3 regions of the Roseburia hominis A2-183 genome follow, and region 2 is predicted to be linked to each of the others. Evidence: riboswitches for the same ligand, from Rfam matches in the RefSeq annotation. Region 2 holds a riboswitch; each other region holds the start of a gene.
The links. Region 2 has a riboswitch for thiamine pyrophosphate ahead of thiD (bifunctional hydroxymethylpyrimidine kinase/phosphomethylpyrimidine kinase). Riboswitches for the same ligand answer to the same signal wherever they lie in the genome.
Positions count from the first base shown of each region.

Region 1: another riboswitch for thiamine pyrophosphate. It lies ahead of thiC (phosphomethylpyrimidine synthase ThiC); the one in region 2 lies ahead of thiD (bifunctional hydroxymethylpyrimidine kinase/phosphomethylpyrimidine kinase).
Region 3: another riboswitch for thiamine pyrophosphate. It lies ahead of thiT (energy-coupled thiamine transporter ThiT); the one in region 2 lies ahead of thiD (bifunctional hydroxymethylpyrimidine kinase/phosphomethylpyrimidine kinase).

Region 1 covers NC_015977.1:2,429,222-2,433,871, forward strand. Annotated here, with positions in the region: gene RHOM_RS16555 (PIN domain-containing protein) at 1-482, opposite strand, end outside; gene thiC (phosphomethylpyrimidine synthase ThiC) at 586-1,890, opposite strand; TPP riboswitch at 1,965-2,073, opposite strand; gene sigH (RNA polymerase sporulation sigma factor SigH) at 2,428-3,096, opposite strand; gene rlmB (23S rRNA (guanosine(2251)-2'-O)-methyltransferase RlmB) at 3,130-3,870, opposite strand; gene RHOM_RS10895 (Mini-ribonuclease 3) at 3,987-4,421, opposite strand; gene cysS (cysteine--tRNA ligase) at 4,440-4,650, opposite strand, start outside.
Region 2 covers NC_015977.1:2,918,084-2,922,733, forward strand. Annotated here, with positions in the region: gene thiW (energy coupling factor transporter S component ThiW) at 1-17, opposite strand, end outside; gene cytX (putative hydroxymethylpyrimidine transporter CytX) at 21-1,217, opposite strand; gene thiD (bifunctional hydroxymethylpyrimidine kinase/phosphomethylpyrimidine kinase) at 1,214-2,014, opposite strand; TPP riboswitch at 2,167-2,271, opposite strand; gene RHOM_RS13035 (hypothetical protein) at 2,423-3,109, opposite strand; gene RHOM_RS13040 (MarR family transcriptional regulator) at 3,296-3,595, opposite strand; gene RHOM_RS13045 (DUF4300 family protein) at 3,705-4,481, opposite strand; gene RHOM_RS13050 (hypothetical protein) at 4,588-4,650, opposite strand, start outside.
Region 3 covers NC_015977.1:3,043,943-3,048,592, reverse strand. Annotated here, with positions in the region: gene RHOM_RS13685 (PBP1A family penicillin-binding protein) at 1-527, shown strand, start outside; gene RHOM_RS13680 (ROK family glucokinase) at 657-1,595, shown strand; gene thiT (energy-coupled thiamine transporter ThiT) at 2,206-2,889, opposite strand; TPP riboswitch at 2,935-3,036, opposite strand; gene RHOM_RS13670 (methyl-accepting chemotaxis protein) at 3,075-4,049, opposite strand; gene RHOM_RS13665 (FIST signal transduction protein) at 4,076-4,650, opposite strand, start outside.

The DNA.
Region 1 (4,650 bases), 490 kb from region 2:
TGTTCAGTCTCCCGAACCTGCTCTGCTTCCACTTCCGGGCCAGCCGCTCTGGTCTGTTCCTGTTCCGGCTCTACTGCTGCCCCGGATTCCTTTGCCACGCGCTGCTTTTTCTCTGTCAGCATTCTGTGGCATTCCTTTCCGCTTAAACGGCTCACAGGCATTTTCCGTGTTGACCAGTAGCGCACCGCAGCGTCAAATCCCGTATCATTTGATACAATAACATACTCCCTGTCCGCGTTCTGGCTCAGGCGATAGCCAAGTTCCGATACCAGCTGGAAATCCAGCGCATTGCTTCCCTCAAAACACTTAATAAAGTCTGCTTCCTTTTCCGTCTCCTTGAGCATCCTCACATTTTCGTAATTCATATGCGGGCTCTTTGTCGTATAAAATACAAGAACCTCGTCATCTTCCTGCGAGGATACCAGAAGCGGCACCCATATATCTCCTACATTCTCACTGTCAACCAAATAAATTTTTCCCATTCATTCTCCTGCTGACAGAATCCTTTTTTATTATACCACATTCCGCTTTTATACTGCAATGTTGTTTTTCCGCTGACGCTTCTTCACTTTCCCGTGTTCTGTTTTATAAAATATCGATGTACTCACCCGCAAGCGCCTTGTTCATGCTGCGCACCGCACAGAATTTTCCGCACATGGAACAGGTGTCCTCGTGCTCCGGTTTGCGGTCCTCGCGGATTTGTTTTGCGGTCTCGGGATCAATCGCACATTCCCACTGTGCATCCCAGTCCAGCACACGGCGTGCGTCTGCCATCTTGTCGTCAATCTCTCTTGCACCCCGCACGCCCTTGGCAATGTCTGCCGCATGCGCCGCAATTTTCGATGCAATGATACCCTGCTTGACATCCTCCACATTCGGAAGCGCCAGATGCTCCGCCGGTGTCACATAGCACAAAAATGCAGCTCCATTCTGCGCGGCGATCGCTCCTCCGATCGCGGAAGTGATATGGTCGTACCCCGGGGCAATGTCCGTTACAAGCGGTCCCAGTACATAAAACGGTGCTCCCATGCAGATCGTCTGCTGAATCTTCATATTCGCTGCAATCTGATCCATCGGCATGTGCCCCGGTCCCTCTACCATGACCTGCACATCTCTTGCCCAGGCGCGCTTTGTAAGCTCGCCCAGCCGCACCAGTTCCTCAATCTGACACACATCGGACGCATCCGCCAGACAGCCCGGTCTGCAGGCATCGCCCAGAGAGATCGTCACATCATGCTCCCGGCAGATCTCAAGAATCTCATCGTAATACTCGTAAAACGGATTCTCCTCTCCGGTCATACACATCCACGCAAACACCAGCGAACCGCCTCTGGATACAATATTCATTTTTCTCTTGTGCTTCCTGATCTGCTCGATCGTCTTGCGCGTGATTCCGCAGTGCAGCGTCACAAAATCCACGCCATCCTCGGCATGCAGGCGTACCACATCAATAAAATCCTTTGCGGTCAGTGTCGCAAGATCCCTCTGATAGTGAATTACAGAATCATATACCGGCACGGTTCCGATCATAGCCGGACATTCCGCCGTCAGTTTTCTCCGAAACGGAATGGTGTTCCCGTGCGAGGAGAGATCCATGATCGCATGCGCTCCCATGTCAACTGCCGCCATCACTTTTTCCATCTCCACGTCATAATCCTTACAGTCTCTGGAGATTCCGAGATTTACATTGATCTTCGTCCGCAGCATCGAGCCGACACCCTCCGGGTCAATGCATTTGTGATGCCTGTTCGCGCAGATGACCACCTTTCCCTCCGCAACGAGCGGCATCAGCTCCTCTGTGGTCATGCGCTCCTTCGCCGCAACCTTCTTTAACTCCTCTGTCACAATTCCCTTGCGTGCTGCTTCCATCTGTGTTGCATACTGTTCCATATTTTTCTGCTCCATTTCTGCAGAGGGTGTACGAAAAAATCCGGCGTCGCAGTGACGCCGGATTCCACAAACTATCTGATCCATCATTCGCTCCCTACGACAGTATTAACTGACAGGTTCCAAGAGTCAGGTTTTAACCTTCTCAACCGTTTACGCATGCGCACAGTCCCTCTGCGATATATTCTTTTTCCTCTAACACCTTATCTCAATTCTATGCTTCTGTCAATCTCCCTTTCCTCAGAACTGCTCTTTTCCATAACAAAAAAAGAACAGCCATCACTGGCTGCCCTTTTAGGAGAAGGTATTTTTACTATGGGGTATAGCAAAAACTATATATAATGTATTGGGGGGTTTTTACGGTTATTATAGTACCATGACTGCGCAAAGAAGTGTGCACAAACTTCACAAAACTTCTGTTCCATTTCTATACATTTTGTACAGTACCTTAGGACTAGTATTTTTATTTCCGCAAAATTTTGCACAACCGGTTGTTCATTTCCCGCTCTTTTTTGCAAAATGCCATTTTTTGCCTTCCCTCTATCTCTGCCGGATCTTTCCCTTGATACGCGAGAGCGCATTGTCGATTGTCTTGGGACTTTTTCCGAGTTCCTCCGCTATCTGGCGGTAATTTTTTCCTTCCAGATATGCGTCTAAAACCTGGCGCTCGAGCGCGCTTAACTGTTCCCGCAGCTGCTCCCAGAAAGCGGTAAAATTCTCCTGCTCAATCACCAGCTGTTCCGGATCGTCCATCTGGTCGGTGAGAAGCGTCTCCGCCAGAGATTTCCCTTCCTCCGTGGTCTGGGAATAAAAGGACACGTAAGTATTCAGAGGTACATGTTTTTTCCGGTTGGATGCCTCCACCGCACTGTAGAGCTGTCTGTTGATGCACAATTCCGCAAAATGGAAAAAGGATGTCTCCCTGTCGGACCGGTAATCCCGGATTGCCTTAAACAGTCCGATCATCCCCTCCTGAATCAGGTCATCCGTATCTCCGCCAATCAAAAACATCGCATTTGCCTTGCGAAGCACCAACGGCTTGTACTTTTCCAGGATATAATCCATGATCCGCTCGTCGCCTTCGCGCAGTTTCTGGATGAGTTCTTCATCCGCCAGCTTCTGATATTCGTCCACGTCTTCCTCCGTCTTCCCTCTCTGCCCTGCTATGCCGCCCAAACGTTCCGCGCACGGCTGTATTTTCCGCAGCATAAAAATCTGTCCGCCTATGCCTGCTCTGTCATCTTACATCATCCGCTGTCTGACGATCTCATAGGCAAGCACACCGGCTGCTACGGAAGCATTCAGAGAATCAATGTCACCCTTCATCGGAATGGAAGCCACATAATCACAGTTTTCGCGCACCAGCTTGCTGACACCCTCACCCTCGCTTCCGATTACAAGACCGATCGGTCCCTTCAGATCCAGGTCATACATCTGCGTGCCGCCCATATCCGCGCAGACAAACCAGATGCCCTGCTCCTTTAACTCCTTGATCGTCGCCGTGAGATTCGTCACCTTGGCAACCGGCGTATAGTTCAGCGCGCCGGCGGACGTCTTTGCCACAGTCGCGGTCAGTCCCACCGCCCTGCGCTTTGGAATAATGACCCCGTGTGCTCCGCAGAGATTCGCGGTACGGATGATCGCCCCGAGATTGTGCGGGTCCTCAATATTATCCAGCAGAAAAAGGAACGGCGGCTCTCCCTTTTCTCTTGCGATCTCCAGAATGTCATCCACTTCCGCATATTCATATGCTGCCGCCACCGCGATCACGCCCTGGTGCTTCTTCGTCTCCGAGAGCTGATCCAGACGCTCTTTTTCCACAAAATGGATAATGGTATCGTGCTTTTTTGCTTCTCTTACGATCGTGCGCACCGGTCCGTCCTGACATCCGTCCAGCACAAAAAGCTTGTCGATTGTCTTGCCGGAACGAAACGCCTCAAGCACCGCATTGCGTCCCTCTATTTTTAATTCCTCGTATCCCATGTATTCTCCTTTTCTTTCTGCTTCCGGCAGGCGCTTTCTGCTGCCTGCAGCATCCTCTGCCACCGGCAGACGCTCTATGCTTTCGCCCTCTGATTCCTCTTCCCGCGGCAGACGTTCTATAACTTCAAATGCAGCCCGTCCACACCGGTCTTCACCAGTTCCACCAGACGCTCAAACTCATCCTGCAAGTACAGCCATCCCATCAGCGTCTCAAACCCGGTGGCCTTGCGGTAGTCGGACATCGTCGCATTCTTTGCCATCGTCGGCGACTTGGCATTTCTGCCGCGCCGGTAAATGTCCGCTTCCTCCTCTGTCAGAAGCGGCAGAAGCACCTCCATCATCTCGGCCTGCGTGTGCGCCTTGACAATCTGGCTGGTCCGTTTGTGCAGTTCTCCCGCTCTGGTATTCCCTTTTCCCACGACAACAGAACGGATGACGAGATCATAGATCCCGTCACCGATATAAGCCAGTGTCAGCGGTGAGTAGGTGCGGATATCGACTTCCGCAATCCCGAACTGTTCCTTAATATAAGAATCGATTCCTCTTCCCATACCAGCTTCCTCTCCGACTCACGCTTTATGCCAGATCACACCCTCGCGTGTGTCCTTTAACACAATTCCTTTTGCCAGAAGATCATCCCGGATCGCGTCCGCCTTTGCAAAATCCTTCTCTTTCTTGGCAGCTTTGCGCTCCTCAATCTTCTCTAAAATATATGCCTCAAGCTCTGCATCCACCTCTGTGTCTTCCGCCGGATTCTCCACCTTCGCCGTCGTCAGGTTC
Region 2 (4,650 bases):
AAATTCAGTTTCTTCATTTTTCATCCTCTTTTCCTGTTGTGTGATGCCCCCGCAGCTTTTTCCACAATCAGGCAGAGAATGACTGTGATCACCATATCCGGCAGTGTATTTCCGACCGGTGTATCTACCTGCATCAATATGCGGTAAATCATAAAACCGGCAAGCCATACCACCAGATTACGCCACTGGAAAGCAGATTTTTCGGCATCTGCCTTCTTTAAAATGAAATAATCTGCGATCTGTACTGCGATCATCGGAGCAAAAACAGAACCGATCAGATATAAAAAGTTTGTAATGTTATCCATGGGATACACAATCGCTGCAGCCGTTCCGATCACGGTAACAACGATCGCCGCCCATTTTTCCTGAATCTTTGAAGAAATGGAAACACTGGAAACTCCTGCGGAGTAAGCATCCAGAAAGGTGGTTGTAACCGTGGAAAATACAATAATAAGAAGTCCGACAACGCCAAAACCGGTTTTTAACATAATCTGTGCAATGTCATATTCACCGGTAAAAATAGCCGCTCCCATGCCGATCATGTACATAAAAATGCTGACCAGACTGTAGACAAGCACACTGGCAAGTGTTGCTGCAAACGGCTTTTCTGCTTCTCTTGTATAATCGCTGATAAGCGGCAGCCAGGAAAGCGGCATTGCTACCGCAAGTTCTACCGCCGCACCAAACGTCATTGTGTCATCACTTGCTGTAATCAGCATCACAAAATCTGAATTAAAAAAGATCTCTTTAAATAGTACCAGTGACAAAATAAAAAGTGCTGTCATGGCAACCGTATTTAGCCTGCCGAGATTGGTCAGCCCAATGAAAATCCAGACAATAATCAGAACACCAATGACGAGCGCCCACACCCAGTTTCCAATATGTAACACACCATCCGCTGCAAGTGCGCCGTCATAGATCATGATCGCCGTCCATCCAACAAGCTGCAACACATTTAATACGGCAAAAAGAAGGCTTCCCTTCTCGCCGAAGCTCATTTTTACAGTTTCCATGGCGCTTTTGCGCTCTTTCGCTCCGATCATTCCTGCCGCAAACATCATAAGACCGCCGATCAGATGACCAAGCAGGATTGCTGCCATTGCTTTTCCAATACCGAGCGGTGCAAAATAGGTACCTGTCAGTATTTCCGCCAGAGATACGCCTGCGCCAAACCAGATTAGTCCGTTTGAAAAAACGGAAGTTCTCTTTTTATTCATCCTTTGTACTCTCCTTCGACTGCAAATGCATGGTTCATGGGACCGCTTCCTTTTCCAAGGTCAAGCATGGCGGCAAGTGCGCCGGAAATGTAATTTTTGGCATACCTGACGGAAGTTTCTAAGTCCCTTCCCTTTGCAAGATTCGATGCAATCGCCGAAGAAAGCGTGCAGCCTGTTCCATGGGTATTGGGGTTGTCAATTCTCTTCCCGTGAAACCATACCGTTTCTTTTTCTTTCTGGAAAAGAAGGTCGTTGGCATCGTTTAACTGATGTCCTCCCTTTAATAAAACTGCACAGCCTAAGGTGTTACAGATGATTTCTGCTGCTTTTTCCATATCTGCTTCTGTTTTAATCTCCATTCCGGAAAGAACTTCTGCTTCCGGGATATTCGGAGTGATAACAGTTGCAAGGGGCAATAATTTACTTTTCAATGTGCCGATGGCATCCTCGCTGATAAGCCTTGCTCCACTCGTTGCCACCATGACAGGATCTACCACAATATTTTTTGCGTGATACTCTGTCAGTTTGTCCGCAATCGTCTCAATCAGTTCACTGGATGAGACCATTCCGGTCTTTACTGCATCCGGATAAATATCCGTAAAAATACTGTCCAGCTGCTCTGCCAAAAATTTGGGAGTTACTTCCATAATATCTGTTACGCCGGTCGTATTCTGGGCAGTCAAAGCCGTGACCGCACTCATCGCGTATACGCAGTTGGCGGTCATTGTCTTAATATCTGCCTGGATGCCGGCGCCTCCACTGGAATCACTTCCAGCGATTGTTAATGCTGTGTACATAAAATCCTCCTCTGCATTAATTTTATATAGCGACCTAAGGTGGTGCCCCCAATCTGCCGCTGTGATATATCATTTTTCTTACTGCTGCCTTATCGGCGCAAACGGCCAAAAAAAGTGCAGGAACCCAACGCAAAGATTCCTGCACAAATAACTCTTGTGACTTATTATCTCCCTACGTTGGCATTATCCAAATCAGGTTCTGGGTTAAAGCATCCGCTTACTCTCAGCCCGCCGTGCGAGCACCCCGTTTTCATTATCCTTATCACTTCTGTAATGGTCTGTTTTATAACAGCTTTATTATACACGCCTGTTTTCAAAATGCAAGCTTTTTGTTCTGTGCTTTTCTGAAATTATCACAAATCCAGCTACATAGCCACATCAGATATTTTGCTATTTCCCAGCTCATTTTTAATATTCCGACAAAATCTGTAGTCCCATTACAATAATCCACATATATGCACAGGTCTTCGGAATCATTAATAGTCCTACTTTTGGTTTTGTTTTACTGAATAACGTTACTGGAAGATAACAGCCAAATGAAATAATAATAGCCGCAGCCATCCTTGTCATATGATATCCATAGGTATTTCCCGAAATTAAATATAAAATAATTATCCCTGTACCAGTAACTGCAAAAACTGTATTTCTGATAATAGATAATCTCATATTTCCTTCATCTGTGCACCAGTTGTTCTGCGGGAACAGGCATATCACAATTCTGACAACCGCTGATATCCATACAACAACTTCAATTACCACCGGTATTTTAAATTCCGGAAATGTAAGCTTCCAGATATACATCAAAATAATATAAAATACTGTCATTGTAACAGACGATACCTGCAGTCCGATTCCCAGCTGCCGCTTTATTTTATCATTACTTCCACGTACTGCCCTGATAATTCTCGGTACCAGATGAAAAGCATCCCCTCCGCAAAGTGTCAATGTTAATATTCCATAAAGAATAAATAACATATTTCCCTTTGAAAATATGAAAAAAAGCATTGCAGCAACCAGATCAAAAGTCAAATACGCTGCATCAAATATTGCTTCCATCACATCTGGGATCTGTGGTTTGTAATTGTTTTCTTTCATCGTTAGTCCTGCCCCTTTTTCATCAATCGGCTGTAAAACAAATAATTTCTGGTAAAAATAACTCCTGCTATCATCCAGACAATGCCTGCAATCAACAGTAATGTTTTTTCTTTACACAAAATTTAGTTCTCATTTGCATTCTCCCTGTAGTCTCTCAAATGTTCTTCTGCATTGTTACAGATCTTATCAAATACATTGATACACATATGTATTTCTTCTTCTGTCAACCCGCTTAATACATTTTTGGCGAACTTTTTTTTGTGCATTTATTCCGGCTTCCACAATCAACTCTGCCTTGTCTAATAAAACAATTTCAATATGCTTTTTATTATCTTCGCTTTGTATTCTTTCAATCAGACCTTCATTTTCCAATTTTTTCAGTGAAGTTGATACATGGGATTTTGTTGATTTCCTCACCTTTACAATCTCTGCTGCGGTATTATGCTGTGGATTGTTATGTAAAAACATCAGTATATCATATTCCATCTGTGTTAACCCGTACCGGTCGCATACCTCGCCGGATAACAGTTCATAATATCCTGTAATTGTTTTATGTTTATCCCAGAAATACATCTCAACCCCGCCTATAATCGTTCTATTTAGAACGATTATAGGGTATTTTTTCTGCCATGTCAATATTTTTCTTTAACGTTCCAATATATTCTCCATTATTATATACAAATGGTCCGGCTTCCCCCTCTTCTCCGAAGTATTCCGCTCTTAATGACATGATATTGAGCAATTCATCTACAGTATGCACTTTTGTCGCCTGATAGGGCTGTTCAAAGGCGATCTTTTCTACAAATAAATAATAGTCACTGTACTTTATCAGTATGCCGGTATGCCCTACGAAAACAACCTCAGAATACGGGTCATATATCACGATACTAAGAAGAGATATCCTGTCACTATTTATTTGAAATCCATGATATTTCCAGCTGTCGGAAAACACAGTTTCCGGAGAGTTGCCCTCTGTTACACGCTTTTCGCCATAGAGTGTAGTAAACATATCCCTATTCTTTTTTATGATTTCATATCTGTCCACGTTATCTATCGCTTCCGTGTCAAACATTAAATATGTGCCTGTATAATTGCTTTCTGTTGACTCCGAGCAAAGCATCCCATCCAGCAAAAGGAACGCTGTCATCCTGCAGTCAGCGTCTGAATAATCATGATTCTGTTCCCAGCCATCCATACATTTTACAATATCTGCTTTCATCTTCGCAGGATCTGACCAGGCATCCTCCAGCTTTGCATTCTTCCCCGCAGAATCCGCAAAATCGACCACCCACTCCTGAAATAAATCTACATGGGAAGCTCCTGCAGCGTCCAGTTCCCTGCAGATCCCGGTAATGGAAGCCTTCCCGCCCATATAAGTTGCGGCAGGTATCTTCTGTTTCTGTACATTTTCTGCACAGGCTCCCAGTATCGCAGATGCGAGTATAATAACCGCCAGTAATTCAGTCGCTTTTCTGGCCTTATTGTGCCTTTTCAACAGATATTACCTCTCCCTCAAACGGATCTACCTCTGAAATTGTTCC
Region 3 (4,650 bases), 130 kb from region 2:
GCTGGCTGGCCGGCTATACGAGATATTACACGACCAGCGTGTGGGTTGGATACGATATGCCAAAAGAGATGGACAGCCTGATGGGCAATACCTACCCGGGAAAAATCTGGCAGACATTTATGGAGCAGGCACATGAAGGACTGGAATGGCTGGATTTTCTGCCCTATACGCAGATTCCGGATGCTTCTTCCGGGGAGACAGACGCAGAGGATGCAGCAACGGATGAGGGAAGCGCACAGGAGGAAACGCCGGCGGAGAATGGAGACACACCGCAGGAGAATGTGACGGATACACCGGACACGCCACAGGGAAGTGCGACGGATGTTCCGTCATCTTCACAGGAAAACGGGCAGGGGATATCGGATACGCCGGATGCCACACAGGAACAGCCGTCAGACGCTTCGCAGCAGAATACAACAGGAACGTCACAGGAAAATGCATCCGACGCAGCGCAGGAAAATGCAGCGCAGTCATCCGGGGAGAACGCTTCGGATACGCCGCAGGAGACAGCGCCCGGGGCACCTTAAGAGAATACACCTTAACATTGACAGATAAGACTGGAAACGTTATCATAAGCATGGGTAAAGGCATCGGCAGAGTACATAACGGACAGAAAACGATGCAAGGATACAAATAGGGAACAGGAGAATGGAAGCATGAAAAAATATGCATTTGGAGTTGACGTAGGGGGAACGACCTGCAAGATCGGATTTTTTGAGACGGATGGAAAGCTCATTGACAAATGGGAGATCAAGACGAATAAGGAAAACGGCGGAGCATCGATTCTGTCGGATGTGGCTCAGGCGATTGAGGGAAAGCTGACAGAAAAGGGAATCTCCAGGAACGATGTGCAGGGAATCGGTGTCGGTGTGCCGGGACCGGTAAAAAATGACGGTGTGGTACACCGCTGCGTGAACGTCGGCTGGGGTGTTGTAAATGTAGAAAAAGAACTTGGAGATCTGACCGGACTGAAGGTGAAGGCAGGAAATGATGCAAACGTGGCGGCACTCGGCGAGATGTGGCAGGGTGCGGCAAAAGGCTGCAGAGATGTCATCATGGTAACGCTGGGAACCGGAGTCGGCGGCGGCATTATTGTCGACGGAAAAGTTGTAGCCGGATTTGACGGAGCCGGTGGCGAGATTGGTCATATTACAGTGAATGCACACGAGAAGGAGCAGTGTAACTGCGGACAGTACGGCTGTCTGGAGCAGTATGCGTCTGCAACCGGAGTTGTGCGTGTGGCGAAGCGTACCCTCGAGAAGGCATCCGAAGATACTGCGCTTAGAAAACATGCAGATCTGACCGCAAAGGACGTATTTGACGAAGCCAAAGCGGGTGATAAAGTGGCGCTTGAAGTTGTCGATGAGGTATGTGGCATTTTAGGAGCAGCACTTTCCAATATCGCATGTGTTGTGAATCCGGAGGTCATCGTAATCGGTGGAGGCGTCTCCAAAGCTGGTGATATTCTCACGGATGCAGTGAAGAAGCACTTTGTTGCCACTTCATTCCACGCATGCGCCAACACAAAGTTCGTACTTGCGGGACTCGGGAATGACGCCGGAATGTACGGCTGCGTAGAGATGCTCTTAGATTAAAAAGGGCTTTCGCCCGCGTGCATCGCACTATAAACGGGATACGTTTTATTATGGGAAGCAGAGACTATCACGTTCCAGATGCAACCGGAGGCGGCAATTCTAAGCGCAAAATCCGGTATTTCTAACCATGCCGCGTCGAACATCCTTGATCATCTGTGTTTTTCCAAGTTTGGAACATTCCACGTGGCGTGTCCACAAACCGCAGACAATTTAAGGACTTTTGTGTGTGCCCCTTGTTGGCACCACTGAACACAACATAACCGCGCGAAGCCGATGTCTGAGTTATCATCTGCCTTGTTTTCAATAGCAGATGATAACGAGTTTCGGTTCGCGCGGTTTTATATTGTCTGTGAAGCGGTGCCACTAGGGGCACCAGAAAGTCCGCTCATTGTCTGTGTTTTGTCGGACACGCCCCGGGGACTGTCCAAACGTGGAAAGACACAGAACTCGATGTTCGACGCGGCACGGAAGAAATCCTCGGATTTTGCTTCAAAGAATTGCCGCCTCTGGTTGCATTCTGGAACTTCATATTCTCCAATATTCTTATAATAAAACGTATCCCGTTTTAAAGTGCAAAGCGCGGGGGCGGCAGTCCTTTTTATAGCGCTGCCTACGCTTCCACGGCGCGTTTGCGGACTTCCGCAAGTGCATGTGATACCGGTGGAATGCAGATGATAATCAAGGTGATGATTGCCTCCGGAACAAGGTAGGATGCCTGATAGCCGGCAGAATATGCCAGCGGGCTCATGCCTTCCGGGGCGTATGCTGCGAAAAATACAACGCCGGAGATCGTTGCAAATACAAAACGTCCGATAACGCCAACGATATATCCGATCTGAAGTCCCCACTTTTTCTTATTGAAGAAGCCGGCAAGACCCAGAGCACCGAATGCCAGCGGGTAGTCCAAGAGCATCTGCGGGATTGTGTAGAAAATCGGCTCCAGTACGAACTGCACCAGGCCGTAAGCCACTGCGGTCATAATGCCGACATACGGACCATACCAGTAAGCGATCAGAACGATGAAAAGCATGGACAGCAGAGTGACGGAACCACCCATTGGCATGTCGAACAGCTTGATCATCGAACACACAACGGCCAGCGCGATCGCAACAGCAGAGTAGACGAGCTGCTTTGTGGTCAGTGCGGACTTGTGCGTGGCGTTCTTGTGGCGCACGATAGCGGCAACAATCAGAAGAAGGGCGATGACTGCGATGACGATTGCAATACCGACGGTAGTCAGATGGACGGAACCGTCACCCCAGCCGCCTTCCGGTGTAGCAAAAAAGTTATTCATAAAAAAATCCTCCTTGGTGAATATGTAGCCAGGAGGATTTGTCTGCGTTATTGCAAAAAGCTTCCTTACGCCGGTATTATCCGGTTCAAGTAATAAGGGTCAATGAACGATCATCTCTCAGCAGAATCTGCACCCCTAGCGTTTTCATATTCGATATTATTATAACGAACTTTACTATAACGATTCTATTTGGAATTGTCAAGTACGATTGTGTTCTTCTCCAGTTCTTCTGTGAGCGGCGCAATCTGTGTGAGCAGATTGGTCATGTCCTCGAAGAGGGAACTCTTGGTGGTTCCGAGATCATTGGCGTGATTGATATGCTCCATAACAGCGTCAAACTGCCGTTCCTCAAGGCTGAAGGACTGGCTGACTTCGTCCAGCTTCTGCTCTGCGGCGGACATGGCGGTTGTAATCTGCTGGTGTACAGTGTCCGCACCGCCGGCAGCGGTTGTGATCTGATCGAACACTTCATACGTGGAATCAACATTTTCCATACTCTGGTTCAAGGCGTCCTGCGAGGTGGAAATACTGGTATTCAGGTTGGCGGTGCCCTGCTCGACGTCGCCGATGCTGATATCTACCGTGCTGACAAGACTCTTGATCTCACTCGCAAGATTTTTGACCTCCTCGGCAACGACCGCAAAGCCTTTTCCCTGCTCTCCGGCGCGGGCAGCCTCAATCGAAGCATTCAGGGCAAGCATGTTTGTCTGGTTGGCAATTGAGATGATCTGTGCCATGCAGTCCTTGATCTTCTGAACGGAAACCTGGAAATCGGAAAAGGTGTTCTGCATTTCCAAAAAGCGCTCCTGCACTTCTTTGGAGCTGTCTTTCAATCCGTCAACACGCTGCTGTGCAAGACCGACAGAGCTGGCAATGTCAGATTTGACGGAAGCAAATTCACCGGAAGCCCTGTCCACATCGCCGAACAGCTCATGAAAGGAATCCAGCTTTTCGCGGAGCGCGGCATTTTCGTCCAGAACGAGCTGGAATGCCTGTGTGATGGACTGCAGTTCATCTAAAGAGTGCACTTCGCTGGTGGAGAGCTGCTTCTGGTAATCTAACAGGCAGTCCGCAATATGCGTAACAGGATGAAGATCTAAGCGGCTGGTGGACGTGGCTGGTGCAGCAGCTGCATTCTTTGGTGTTTTTAATGAAAACATGGAAATCCTCCTCTTTCTATCACAGATTATTCAAATACGACACAGGTCATGGTCTGGTTGACGAACTGCTGATTATAATGTTCTCCGAATCCGATCAGACCGGCGTGATCACCGAGTGTGGACATGGTTTTCAGATAATCTTCCATATGGTGTTCCTGTGAGAACAGAAGGTAACGGAAAACACAGTTGATGGAGAAAACGCCGGAAATATGGTTGAAATCGCGGCGGATGCGCTGCAGCGTCTCATCCAGAATCTCGTTGTAATCCTGTTCTTCCAGAAGAACGAGCACATCGGAATCATTGACCTGTCTGTAACAGCAGAGACCATTCCCGGATACTTCCTTTAAGGAAATAATACAGATGTCCTGTCCGTTCATTTTGCCGAGCGGATTGTGGAAAGTCTGGTTGATGATATTGCTCTCGCTGATATGTAAGGCATCCATATAAGCCTGCTTGGAAGATTTGCCGTTTAACTCGCCGACATAGTATCTGCTGCGGTCGGTATTGGAAGCGATGAAGCGGTAGCCTGGCATCGGTTTGTAGAGATTCTCCTTGTAGACAGCAACTTTTCCTCCGTTGTTTTTCACAAAAGCGTAGACAT